DNA from 2 places in the Chromobacterium sp. CCUG 76385 genome. Region 1 is predicted to be linked to the other one. Evidence: predicted binding sites of a transcription regulator. Region 1 holds the regulator's gene; the other holds the start of a gene.
The links. Region 1 encodes HrcA, which represses chaperone genes, less so after heat shock. Its sites were predicted from a motif close to ATTAGCACTCGNNNNNNNCGAGTGCTAAT; they were not measured.
Positions count from the first base shown of each region.

Region 2: the regulator HrcA is predicted to act here: its motif matches at 2,901-2,929, upstream of rpoH (RNA polymerase sigma factor RpoH).

Region 1 is NZ_JAUCGU010000012.1:18,596-24,301, forward strand. It holds gene recA (recombinase RecA) at 1-914, opposite strand, end outside; gene hrcA (heat-inducible transcriptional repressor HrcA) at 1,076-2,095, shown strand; gene mltB (lytic murein transglycosylase B) at 2,149-3,189, shown strand; gene dnaX (DNA polymerase III subunit gamma/tau) at 3,286-5,205, shown strand; gene QUG01_RS10020 (YbaB/EbfC family nucleoid-associated protein) at 5,211-5,549, shown strand.
Region 2 is NZ_JAUCGU010000026.1:34,519-40,224, reverse strand. It holds gene QUG01_RS15460 (PglL family O-oligosaccharyltransferase) at 1-37, shown strand, start outside; gene QUG01_RS15455 (PglL family O-oligosaccharyltransferase) at 130-1,923, shown strand; gene rpoH (RNA polymerase sigma factor RpoH) at 2,007-2,870, opposite strand; gene ftsX (permease-like cell division protein FtsX) at 2,985-3,893, opposite strand; gene ftsE (cell division ATP-binding protein FtsE) at 3,890-4,543, opposite strand; gene ftsY (signal recognition particle-docking protein FtsY) at 4,600-5,706, opposite strand, start outside.

The DNA.
Region 1 (5,706 bases):
TTGTCCTTGCCCTGGCCGATCTTCTGGCCGTTGTAGGCGTACCAGGCGCCGGACTTGTCGATGAAGCCGTGCTTGACGCCCAGCTCGATGATCTCGCCGGCGCGCGAAATGCCTTCGCCGTACAGGATTTCGAAATCGGCCTGGCGGAACGGCGGCGAGACCTTGTTCTTCACCACTTTGACGCGGGTGTCGTTGCCGATCACTTCCTCGCCCTTCTTGATGCCGCCGGTGCGGCGGATGTCCAGGCGAACGGAGGCGTAGAACTTCAGCGCGTTGCCGCCGGTGGTGGTTTCCGGGTTGCCGAACATCACGCCGATCTTCATGCGGATCTGGTTGATGAAGATCACCAGGGTGTTGGTGCGCTTGATGTTGCCGGTCAGCTTGCGCAGCGCCTGGCTCATCAGGCGGGCTTGCAGGCCGACGTGGCTGTCGCCCATCTCGCCTTCGATTTCCGCCTTCGGCACCAGCGCGGCGACGGAGTCCACCACGATCACGTCCACGCCGCTGGAACGCACCAGCATGTCGCAGATTTCCAGCGCCTGTTCGCCGGTGTCCGGCTGCGAGATCAGCAGGTCTTCCACATTCACGCCCAGCTTCTGCGCGTAAATCGGGTCCAGCGCGTTTTCCGCGTCGATGTAGGCGCAGGTGCCGCCCAGCTTTTGCGCTTCGGCCACGACTTGCAGACACAGGGTGGTTTTGCCGGACGATTCCGGGCCGTAGATTTCCACCACGCGGCCGCGCGGCAGGCCGCCGACGCCCAGCGCCAGGTCCAGGCTCAGCGAACCGGTGGAGACCACCTGCAGGTTTTCGTTGATCTGGTTGTCGCTCATGCGCATGATCGAGCCCTTGCCGAACTGCTTTTCAATCTGGGCCAGGGCCGCGGCCAGCGCCTTGCTCTTGTCTTCGGATGCCATGCTGTCTCCAAATGGGGTAGGTCGGACCAATAATGGGGCGATTATCGCAGAAAACCAGAGGGCTAACAGCAGCTTGCCGGCCATCCGGCGCGTGCCATAGTCGTAAACCCGCGCGCCGCCCCCTTTTGGCGCGGTTCAGGATGTGTACAATGGGAGACATGATGAACGAACGCGCCCAACATCTGCTGAAAGCGCTGATCGAGCGCTACATCGCCGACGGTCAGCCGGTCGCCTCCAAGGCCCTGTCGCTGCTGCCCGGCGTGGAACTGTCCTCGGCCACCGTGCGCAATGTGCTGGCCGATCTGGAAGGCATGGGCCTGATCGCCTCGCCGCATACCTCGGCCGGGCGGGTGCCCACCGCGCGCGGCTACCGGCTGTTCGTGGACCGCCTGCTGACCATCCGTCCGCTGGACCAGGTGTCGCTGCAGGAGCTGGAGCACAATCTGCAGCCGGACAGCCCGCAGCGCATCGCCCAGGCGGCCTCGTCGCTGCTGTCCGAATTGACCAGCTTTGCCGGCGTGGTGCTGACGCCGCAGCGCAGCGATGTCGCCTTCCGGCAGATCGAATTTCTGCGCCTGTCCGAACGGCGGGTGCTGATGATACTGGTGACGCTGGACGGCGACGTGCAGAACCATTTGCTGGTGACCGAGCGCGACTACACGCCGAGCGAGCTGATCGAGGCCGGCAATTTCATCAACCAGCATTACGCCGGGCAGGGGCTGAGCGCCGTCGCGCAGCGGGTGGAGAGCGAGCTCAAGCAGCTTCAGGGCGATATCGCCGAATTGATGTCCGCCGCGGTGATGCTGGGGCGGCAGACGCTGGCGCAAAGCGGCGAGGACGTGGTGGTGACCGGCGGCTCGCGCCTGCTGCAGGTGCATGATCTGTCCGACGACCTGTCGCGTTTGCGCGAGCTGTTCGGCGTGTTCGAGCGCAAGACCGAGTTGCTGAAGCTGCTGGCGCAGGGCCGGGAGGCGAGCGGGGTGAACATTTTCATCGGCGAAGAGTCTGGCGTGGTGACGCTGGACGAATGCTCGGTAGTCACCGCGCCGTATTGCATCAACGGCCAGGTGGTCGGCACGCTGGGCGTGGTCGGCCCCACCCGCATGGCTTACGAGCGCGTCATTCCGATCGTCGACATCACCGCGCGGCTGGTCAGCAACGCGCTGTCGTTCCGCGAGTGAGCTTGGCGCCTGCGCCCGGAATTTGGGATATCCAACTGGAAAACAAATACACCATGAAAACCATGCAGAAACTGGCCGCCGCGGTTGCCCTGGCCGCGCTGGCGTTTGCCGCCGTCCCGGCTTTCGCCGACGCCGACTTCCTCGCCCGCCCCGATGTGCAGCGCTATATCGACGAGCAAGTGGCCAGCGGCCAGTTCAACCGCCCCGAGCTGGAGGCGGTGTTCGCCAATGTCGAACTGAAGCCCAATATCATCCGCATTCTGGACAAACCGTCCACCTCGCGGCCGTGGTACCAATTCCGCGCCACCACCGTCAACGAGAGGCTGATCGCCGACGGCGTGGCGTTCTGGCAGGCCAACGCCGACGCGCTGGCGCGCGCCGAGCGCCAATACGGCGTGGCGCCGGAGGTGATCGTCGCCATTCTCGGCGTGGAGACCCACTACGGCCGCAACACCGGCAGCTTCCGGCTGGTGGATTCGCTGTCCACCATCGGTTTCGACTACCCGCGCCGCGCCGAGTATTTCCGCGGCGAGCTGACCCAATTCCTGCTGCTGGCCAAGGAAGAAGGCAAGGATCCGCTGACGCTGAAGGGTTCCTACGCCGGCGCGATGGGCCTGCCGCAGTTCATGCCGTCCAGCTACCGCAAGTGGGCGGTGGACTTCGACGGCAGCGGCCACCGCGACATCTGGAACAATCCGCACGACGCCATCGGCAGCGTGGCCAACTACTTCCAGCTGCACGGCTGGAAGCCCGGCGACGACGTGGTGGTGCCGGCCAGCGTGGTGGCCGGTCCGCAGACCGATCAGTTGCTGGCCGACAAATTCAATCTGCACTACACGGTGGGCGATCTGCGGAAGATGGGCGTGGCGCCGCAGGCGCCGTTGGCCGACGACGTGCCGGCCGTGCTGTTCTCGCTCGAGTCGGCGCCGGGCGTCACCGAGTACTGGCTGGGCCTGAACAATTTCTACGCGATCACCCGCTACAACCGCAGCACGCTGTACGCCAAGGCGGTGCAGGAAATCGCCAGCCAGCTGCGCCAGCGCTACTTCGCCGAACTGGCGCGGCGGCAGGAACCGGCCTCCGCCGGGATGTAAGCCGCTGCCGCTCTCTTTTCCACCGGCGCCGTCCATCGCGGCCGCGCCGGCGAAACCTGTCGCCTTGCGCGGCAATTGCCATTAAAATCCGCCCCCATGAGCTATCAAGTCCTTGCCCGCAAGTGGCGTCCCAAGCGCTTCGCCGACCTGGTCGGCCAGGAGCATGTGGTGCGCGCCCTGTCCAACGCCCTCAAAGAGCAGCGGCTGCACCACGCCTATCTGCTGACCGGCACCCGAGGCGTAGGCAAGACCACCATCGCCCGCATCCTGGCGAAAAGCCTGAACTGCGAAACCGGCACCACCGCCGAGCCTTGCGGCGAGTGCCAGGCCTGCCGCCAGATCGACGCCGGCCGCTTTGTCGACCTGCTGGAAATCGACGCCGCGTCCAATACCGGCATCGACAATATCCGCGAAGTGCTGGAAAACGCCCAGTACGCGCCGACCATGGGCCGCTTCAAGGTCTACATCATCGACGAAGTGCACATGCTGTCGAAAAGCGCCTTCAACGCGATGCTGAAGACGCTGGAGGAGCCGCCCGGCCACGTCAAATTCATCCTGGCCACCACCGATCCGCAAAAAGTGCCGGTCACGGTGCTGTCCCGCTGCCTGCAGTTCTCCCTGCGCAATATGACGCCGCAGCAGGTGTCGACGCACCTGGCCCACATGCTGGAAGTCGAAGGCATTCCGTACGAGGCGCCGGCCTTGGCCTTGCTGGGACGCGCCGCGTCCGGCTCCATGCGCGACGCGCAGTCGCTGCTGGATCAGGCCATCGCCTATGGTTTGGGCGAAGTGAGGGAAGACGGCGTGCGCGCCATGCTGGGCGCGGTGGACCGCCGCTACCTGTTCAGCCTGCTGCAGGCGCTGGCCGCCTCCGATGGCGCGGCGCTGATGGCCGAGGCGGACAAGCTGGCAGAGCGCGGCATCAGCTTCGACGCCACCTTGTCCGAATTGGCGGTTTTGCTGCAGCAACTGGCGCTGGCGCAGACGGTGCCGGCCGCGCTGGCCGACGACGAGCCGGAGCGCGAGGCGATCTTCGCGCTGGCCGACGCCATCGCGCCGCAAGACGTGCAGTTGTACTATCAGATCGCCATCCATGGCCGCAAGGACCTGGCCTTGGCGCCGGACGAGCATGCCGGCTTCAATATGACGCTGCTGCGCATGCTGGCCTTCCATCCGGCCCGCGCGCCGGCAGAAAGCGCCGCGCCCGCGCGGGCGGCTGCGCCGCAGCCCGCATCGCGCCCGGCAGCGGCCGCCGCGTCCGTGACCGCCAGCGCTTCGGTGCCGGTCGCGCGCGGCGTTTCGCCGGCCGCCCGCGCCTTGCAGGCCGCCGGTCTCGGCAGCCCGGCCAAGCCGGCGCCGCGGCAGGAACCGAGCGAACCCGCGGCCCCGGCTGTCGAGCCGGAGCCCGAGCCTGCGCCACAGCCGGTAGCGGCAGCGCCGGCTGCGCAAGCCAAGATCGAAGCCCGGCCGCAGCCGCCTGTTGCGCCCGCCGTCGTGGCGCCTGAGCCGCAGGACGAGGCGGATGAGCGCGACGAAGAAGAAATCGTCGACGCGCCGTGGTCCGACGACGACGCGATGCCGGCCTACATGCAGCAACCGCCGCTGGAGGACGAGACGGCGAGTTATCGCTTCGATGGCGACTGGCAGCGGCTGGTGGCCGATTTGGGCGCCAAGCTCGGCGCGGCGCGCATGCTGGCGCATAATGCAGTGCTGAAGAGCTGGAGTCAGAGCCGGCTTGAGCTGGCGGTGCCGGAGAGCTTCCGCCACATGAGCGGCCGCGATTACCAGGATAAATTGAAAGCCGCCTTGGCCGATCGCTTCGGCCATCCGGTGGAGTTGCTGGTGACGGTGGAGGAGCTGGGGATGGAAACCCCGGCCATGACCGATGCCAGGCTGCGGCAGGAGCAGTTGTCCATCGCCCGCGAATGCATGCAAAACGATCCGGTGGTGCAGCAGATGGTGCGCGAATTCGGCGCCACGCTGCTCATCGAGACCATTCAACCCGTACAGGAGTGACCGCAATGTTCGGTAAAGCTGGAATCGCTGGCCTGATGAAACAGGCCCAGCAAATGCAGGAAAACATGAAGAAGGCCCAGGAAGAACTGGCCAAGGTGGAAGTGGAAGGCCAATCCGGCGCCGGCATGGTGAAGGTGGTCATGACCTGCTCCCACGACGTCAAGCGCGTCGCCATCGACGACAGCGTGCTGGAAGACGCCAAGGAAGACAAGGACATGCTGGAAGACCTGATCGCCGCCGCGGTCAACGACGCCGTGCGCAAGGTGGAAGCCACCACCCAGGAGCGCATGTCCGGCTTTACCAACGGCCTGAATCTGCCGGCCGGGATGAAGCTCCCGTTCTGACCCCAGGCCCGGCGACGGGCCTTTTTGTTCGGCGCGACATGCCGGCGCTGGTTGCGCCTTACGTCATATGCGCGGCGCGCAAGCGCTTGAGCAAGCCGAAGCAATTTCAGCCACGAAATCCACGAAAAATACGAATATGGCTGGCTGGGCCGGAGTG
Region 2 (5,706 bases), on a different contig from region 1:
CGTCGCCGCCCCAGTGACGCGCCAGCCTATCTTCTGAGCCTTGTAACAGCCCGAAACATATGGCGTGTTCAATGGAGCCGGCGCATGCGGTATGCTGCCGGCTCCGCTGTTTTCAACCTCTGGTCTGCCATGACTTTTCAGAAACTATCCGAGCGCCTGGCGCTGCTGGCGCTGCTGGCGCTGGGCTTGATCGCCATCGTGCCGTTCGCCTCGCGCGTGCACTTTGTGCCGCTGCCGCAGTGGTTCGGCGAAATCAATGTGATCTGGCTGCTGCTGGCCGCCGGCATCTTGCTGATGCCGTCCGGCCGCCTGTTCGACGCGGTGCCGCGCGCCAGCTGGTGGTGTCTGCTGCTGGCGGCGGTGTGGGCGCTGCAACCGCAATTCGTCCATCTATTGTTCCCGGGCATGAGCTACGTCACCGCGCTGGGCTGGCTGGCGCTGGCCTTGCTGGCCTCGGTGACGGCGTCGCTGCGCGGCGCCTTCGGCGAGCGGGAGTTTGCGGTATGGCTGGCCCGCGCCATCGTCGTGGGCGGCTTGGTGCAGTCGTTGATCGGCACGGCCCAGGTGACCGGGCTGGCGCCGGTGCTGGGCCTGTTCTATGACAGCTCCCACCCCACCAGCAATATCTTCGGCCATATCGGCCAGCGCAATCAGTACGCTCATTATCTGATGTGGTCGGTGCTGTCCGGCGTCTATCTGTTCGCGGTGGGCCGCCTGGGCCGCAACTGGCTGATCGCGCTGGTGCTGTGGATGTCGCTGATGCTGGCCTGGGCCGGCTCGCGCTCCATTTTGCTGTATCTGGTGGCGATGTCGGCGCTGGCGGGCCTGTGGTACTGGCGCAACCGCGATGAAACGCTGGGCCGGCTGATGAAGGCGATGTGGCTGACCAGCGTGGTGATCGTCGCCGCGCAGTTCGCCTTGCCGCTGTTCAATCATCTGATCTCCTTGCTGACTCACACCGACGTGGAAAACGCCTCCGGCGTGGCGCGGCTGGCGGCCAATGGCGACGATATGGGCGCGCGCCGCTTCGCCGAGATGCACAAGGCCTGGATGACTTTCCAGGCGCATCCGCTATGGGGCGTGGGTTGGTCGCAGTACGCGGCGGAGAGCGTGCGCCTGCAGCCGCTGCCGCAGTTCGCCGCGGCCGGCTACAACAGCGGCTTGTTCACCAACGCGCACAATCTGGTGATGCAGCTGTTGGCGGAAATGGGCGGCCCGGCCACGGCATTGGTGGTGGGTGGCTTCCTGTGGGTGGTGCTGCCGTTCTTCCGCCGCGCGGCCACGCCGGAGGGCGTGCTGGCCTTGGGCTGCGTGGCGGTGACCTTGACCCACAGCATGCTGGAGTACCCGCTGTGGTACTTCTACTTCCTGGCGATGCTGGTGATCTTCGTCGCCATGGCGCCGCGGGACGAAAAGCGGCCGTCGCTCTGGCTGCGATTGCCGTTGTTGGGCGCGCTGGCGTGGGTGGGCTGGTTGTCCATCAGCACCACGCCGATGTTCTGGGAGCTGGTTAATCTGTATACGCCGACCGGCAACGCGCAAAAGGATGCCAAGCGCAGCGAGCGGCTGATCGAGATCATCGAAACCAAGCCCTTGTTCGCCTATCACGCCTTGTACACGCTGGACGATTATCTGCCGATCACGCGAGACAATCTGAAGCAGAAGCTGGCGCTGGAGGACAGGCTGACCGCCTTCCGTCCGTATCCGGACGTGATGCTGAAGCGCGCCCAGATGGAAATCCTGGCCGGGCAGCAGGCCAAGGCGGAGCAGACGCTGCGCACCACGCTGGCGTCCTTCCCCACTTACGCCGGCCAGTTCATCGAGACGCTGGGCGACGCCAACCCGGAATGGGAGCCGCTGCGCAAGATCAGCCGCGAAGCCTACGACAAATTGCCGGCCAAGTTCCGCACCTTGCAGGAGTGATGGGCATGCGCCCGCGGGAAGGCGGGCAAGTAAAAAGCCGCTCTATGCTTCGAGCGGCTTTTTTGTAGGCTGCGGCGGGGAGCTTAGTTGTCCAGCACCACGCCTTCGCTCAGCGCGGTTTTCATCTTGCTCAGCGCCTTGGCTTCGATCTGGCGGATGCGCTCGGCGGATACGCCGAATTCCGCCGCCAGCTCGTGCAGCGTGGAGCCGCTGTCGTCGGTCAACCAGCGCGCTTCGACGATGCGGCGGCTGCGCGCGTCGAGCGTGGACAGCGCGTATTCCAGGCCTTCGGACTGCAGATGGTCGAAGGCGCGGCGTTCCAGCGCGCGCGTCGGCTCGCTGTGGCTGTCCGCCAGCCAGTCGATCGGCGCGTAGCTGTCGTCGTCGTCGGAATCGCCGATCAGCGACACGTCCTGGCCATTCATGCGGATTTCCATCTCGCGCACTTCCTCGGGCTTGACGCCCAGGTCGGCGGCGATGGATTTGGCTTCCTGTTCGGACAGGGCGGAAAAACCGCTCTTCATGCTGCGCAGGTTGAAGAACAGCTTGCGCTGCGGCTTGGTGGTGGCGATGCGCACCAGACGCCAGTTGCGCAGGATGAATTCGTGGATCTCGGCTTTGATCCAATGAATGGCGAACGAGAACAGGCGCACGCCGCGGCCCGGTTCAAAGCGCTTGACCGCCTTCATCAGGCCGATATTGCCTTCCTGGATCAGGTCGGCTTGCGGCAGGCCGTAGCCGGCATAGCCGCGAGCGACGGACACCACCACGCGCAGGTGCGACAGCACCATTTGCCGCGCCGCTTCCAGATCGTTTTCCTGCTGGAAACGGGTTGCGAGCTCGGTTTCTTGCTCCTGCGTCAGCATCGGCACGCTGTTGACCGCCTGGATGTACTGTTCCAGGCTGCCGCTGGTCGACGGTACGGGAAGGGCAAATGTTGTGTTCATTGCGATGGCTACCTCCTTGGGTAGTGCTATGTTAGCACTCGTGTATTGAGAGTGCTAGCAAGGAAAGGTTCCCGAGTCAATGATTTTTAACAATCGGCCCGATAGCCATTTTGTTTATTTGGGTTCGACCTTGCGCAGATGGTGGTCCGCGGCCAATCGCGCGCCCAGCATCGCCAGCAGCGCGGAGATGCCGATCAGGGCCGCCAGCTCCAGCGGCGTCAGGACGCGCAGCTCCACGCGTTCGCCGTACAGCATGGCGAATTCGCGGATGGCCGGATTGGCCATCGACGACAGCCAGCACGACAGGCCCCAGGCCAGCAGGGCGGCCAGCACCCCCTGCCACAGCGCATGGTACAGGAAGGGACGCCGGATGAAGCTATCCGTGGCGCCGATCAGCTTGGATACCTCGATTTCATCCTGTCGCGCCAGAATCTGCATGCGGATGGCGTTGTGCGTCACCAGCACCAGCGCCAGGCCCAGCGCCGCGGCGAGGAAGGCGGTCAGCTTCTGGCCCATCTCCACCATGCCGTGCAGCCGCTTGGCCCAATGGGCGTCGAACTGCGCCGTTTCCACCATCGGCAGGCCGGACAGCTCCTTCTGCAGCATTTCCATTTCGCGCGGTTCCAGCGTCTTGGGCGTCACCACGAAGGCGTCGGGCAGCGGGTTGCCTTCCAGCCCATCGGACAGGCCGGACAGGCCGTTGCGCTGTTCCAGATCTTGCAATGCCTTGCCCTTGCTGACGAAAGTGAAGCTTTTCACCTTGGGGTGGTGAGCCAGTGTGGTCTGCACCGCGGCGATGTCCGCCTCCTCGGCCGACAGCTCCATGAACAGGGTGATCTGCGGCGTGGCGGTCAGGCGGCCCACCCAGTCCTGCACGCTGCTGACGGCCAGGTACAGCGACAAGGGCAGGGCCAGCGCCAAGGCCAGCATCAATAGCGTCAACATGCTGCCGAATGGTTGGCGCAGGATCTTGATCAGCGCCAGCTTGGCGCTTTGCCAGTTCAGATAGAGAAAGTGTTTCATGCGGCGAACTGTCCTTCCCTCAGGCGGATGATGCGGCGGCCGTAGTCTTCCATCAGGGTTTCATCGTGAGCGGAGATCAGCACCGTCACGCCCACCTGATGGAAGGATTTGAACAACTCCATGATGTCCAGCGCGTAGGCGCGGTCCAGGTTGGCCGACGGCTCGTCCGCCAGCAGGATGCTGGGGCGGTGCACCACGGCGCGCGCGATGCACAGCCGTTGCTGTTCGCCGCCGGACAGGCGGATCGGCATCATCTTTTCCTTGTTCAGCAGGCCCACCTTGTCCAGCGCGGCGCGCACGCGCTTGGCGGCGTCGCGGCGGTCGAAGCCTATGATGTCCAGCGGCAGCATCACGTTGTCGAACACGCTGCGGTCGAACAGGATTTTATGATCCTGAAAAACCATGCCCAGATGCTGGCGCACATACGGCAGCTGGCTGCCGCGCAGCTTGGACAGGTTCTGGCCATTGACCAGCACGCCGCCGCTGGTGGCGCGCTCGATGCCGGCGATCAGCTTGAGCAGGGTGGATTTGCCGGCGCCGGAGTGGCCGGCCAGAAACACCATTTCGCCGGTTTCGATGGTGAACGACAGGTTCTTCAGGGCTTCGTTGCCACCAGGGTAGCGCTTGGTGACCTGGTCGAACTGTATCATTGAGGTTTCCCGCTTGTTGGCTGAGAAAGGCGGCCGCATCGGCAGCCGCGATCATGTTATTCGAACAGCGCGTCAATGTAGTCGCGGCTATTGAACGGCCGCAGGTCGTCTATGCTCTCGCCCACGCCGATGAAACGCAGCGGAATCGGCCGCTGCTTGGCGATGGCGGCGATCACGCCGCCCTTGGCCGTGCCGTCCAGCTTGGTCAGGATCAGGCCGGTCAGGCCCAGCGCGTCGTCGAAGGCCTTCACCTGATTGACGGTGTTCTGGCCGATATTGGCGTCCAGCACCAGCACCACCTCGTGCGGCGCGTCCGGCAGCGCTTTCTGGATCACTCGCTTCACCTTCTTGATTTCTTCCATCAGGTGCAGCTGCGTCGGCAGACGGCCGGCGGTGTCGGCCAGCACGATGTCGATGCCGCGTGCCATGGCGGCCTGGATCGCGTCATAGCAGACGGCGGCCGAGTCGCCGCCCTGCTGCGCGATCACCGTCACGTTGTTGCGCTCGCCCCAGGCGATCAGCTGCTCGCGCGCGGCGGCGCGGAAGGTGTCGCCGGCGGCCAGCAGCACGCTCTTGCCCTGGCTTTGATAATATTTGGCCAGCTTGCCGATGGAAGTGGTCTTGCCGGCGCCGTTGACGCCGGTCATCATGATCACGAACGGTTTCTTGCCTTCCACGTTCAGCGGCGCCTGCAGCGGGCCGATCAGGTCCTGCAGGGAATCCTTCAGCGCGCCCTTCAGTTCCGATGCGTCCTTCAAGCCCTTCAGCGACACGCGCTCGCGCACGTCCTTCAATAGATGGACGGTGGCATCCATGCCCATGTCGGCGGTCAACAGCACCGTTTCCAGGTCTTCGTACAGTTCCTCGTCGATCTTGCCGCCGCCGAACAGGCCGGCCAGCTGCTTGCCCAGCTTGTCGCGGGTTTTGGACAGGCCGGCCTTCAGGCGTTCGGTCCAGCTCATTTTCTTCAGCGGCACGGCTTCCTCCGCCGGCTGCGGCGGGGGGCTGATTGCTGCCGCTTCGGCTGCCGGGGCGGCAGTTTCAACGGGCGATGGCGCTGCGGCCGCCGGCGCCGGCGTTTCCGCCGCGGGCTGCGGCATGGCGGGCGCTACGTCTTCGATAGCGGCCGTTGGCTGGGCCGGGGTCTCGATTTGCGGCGTTTC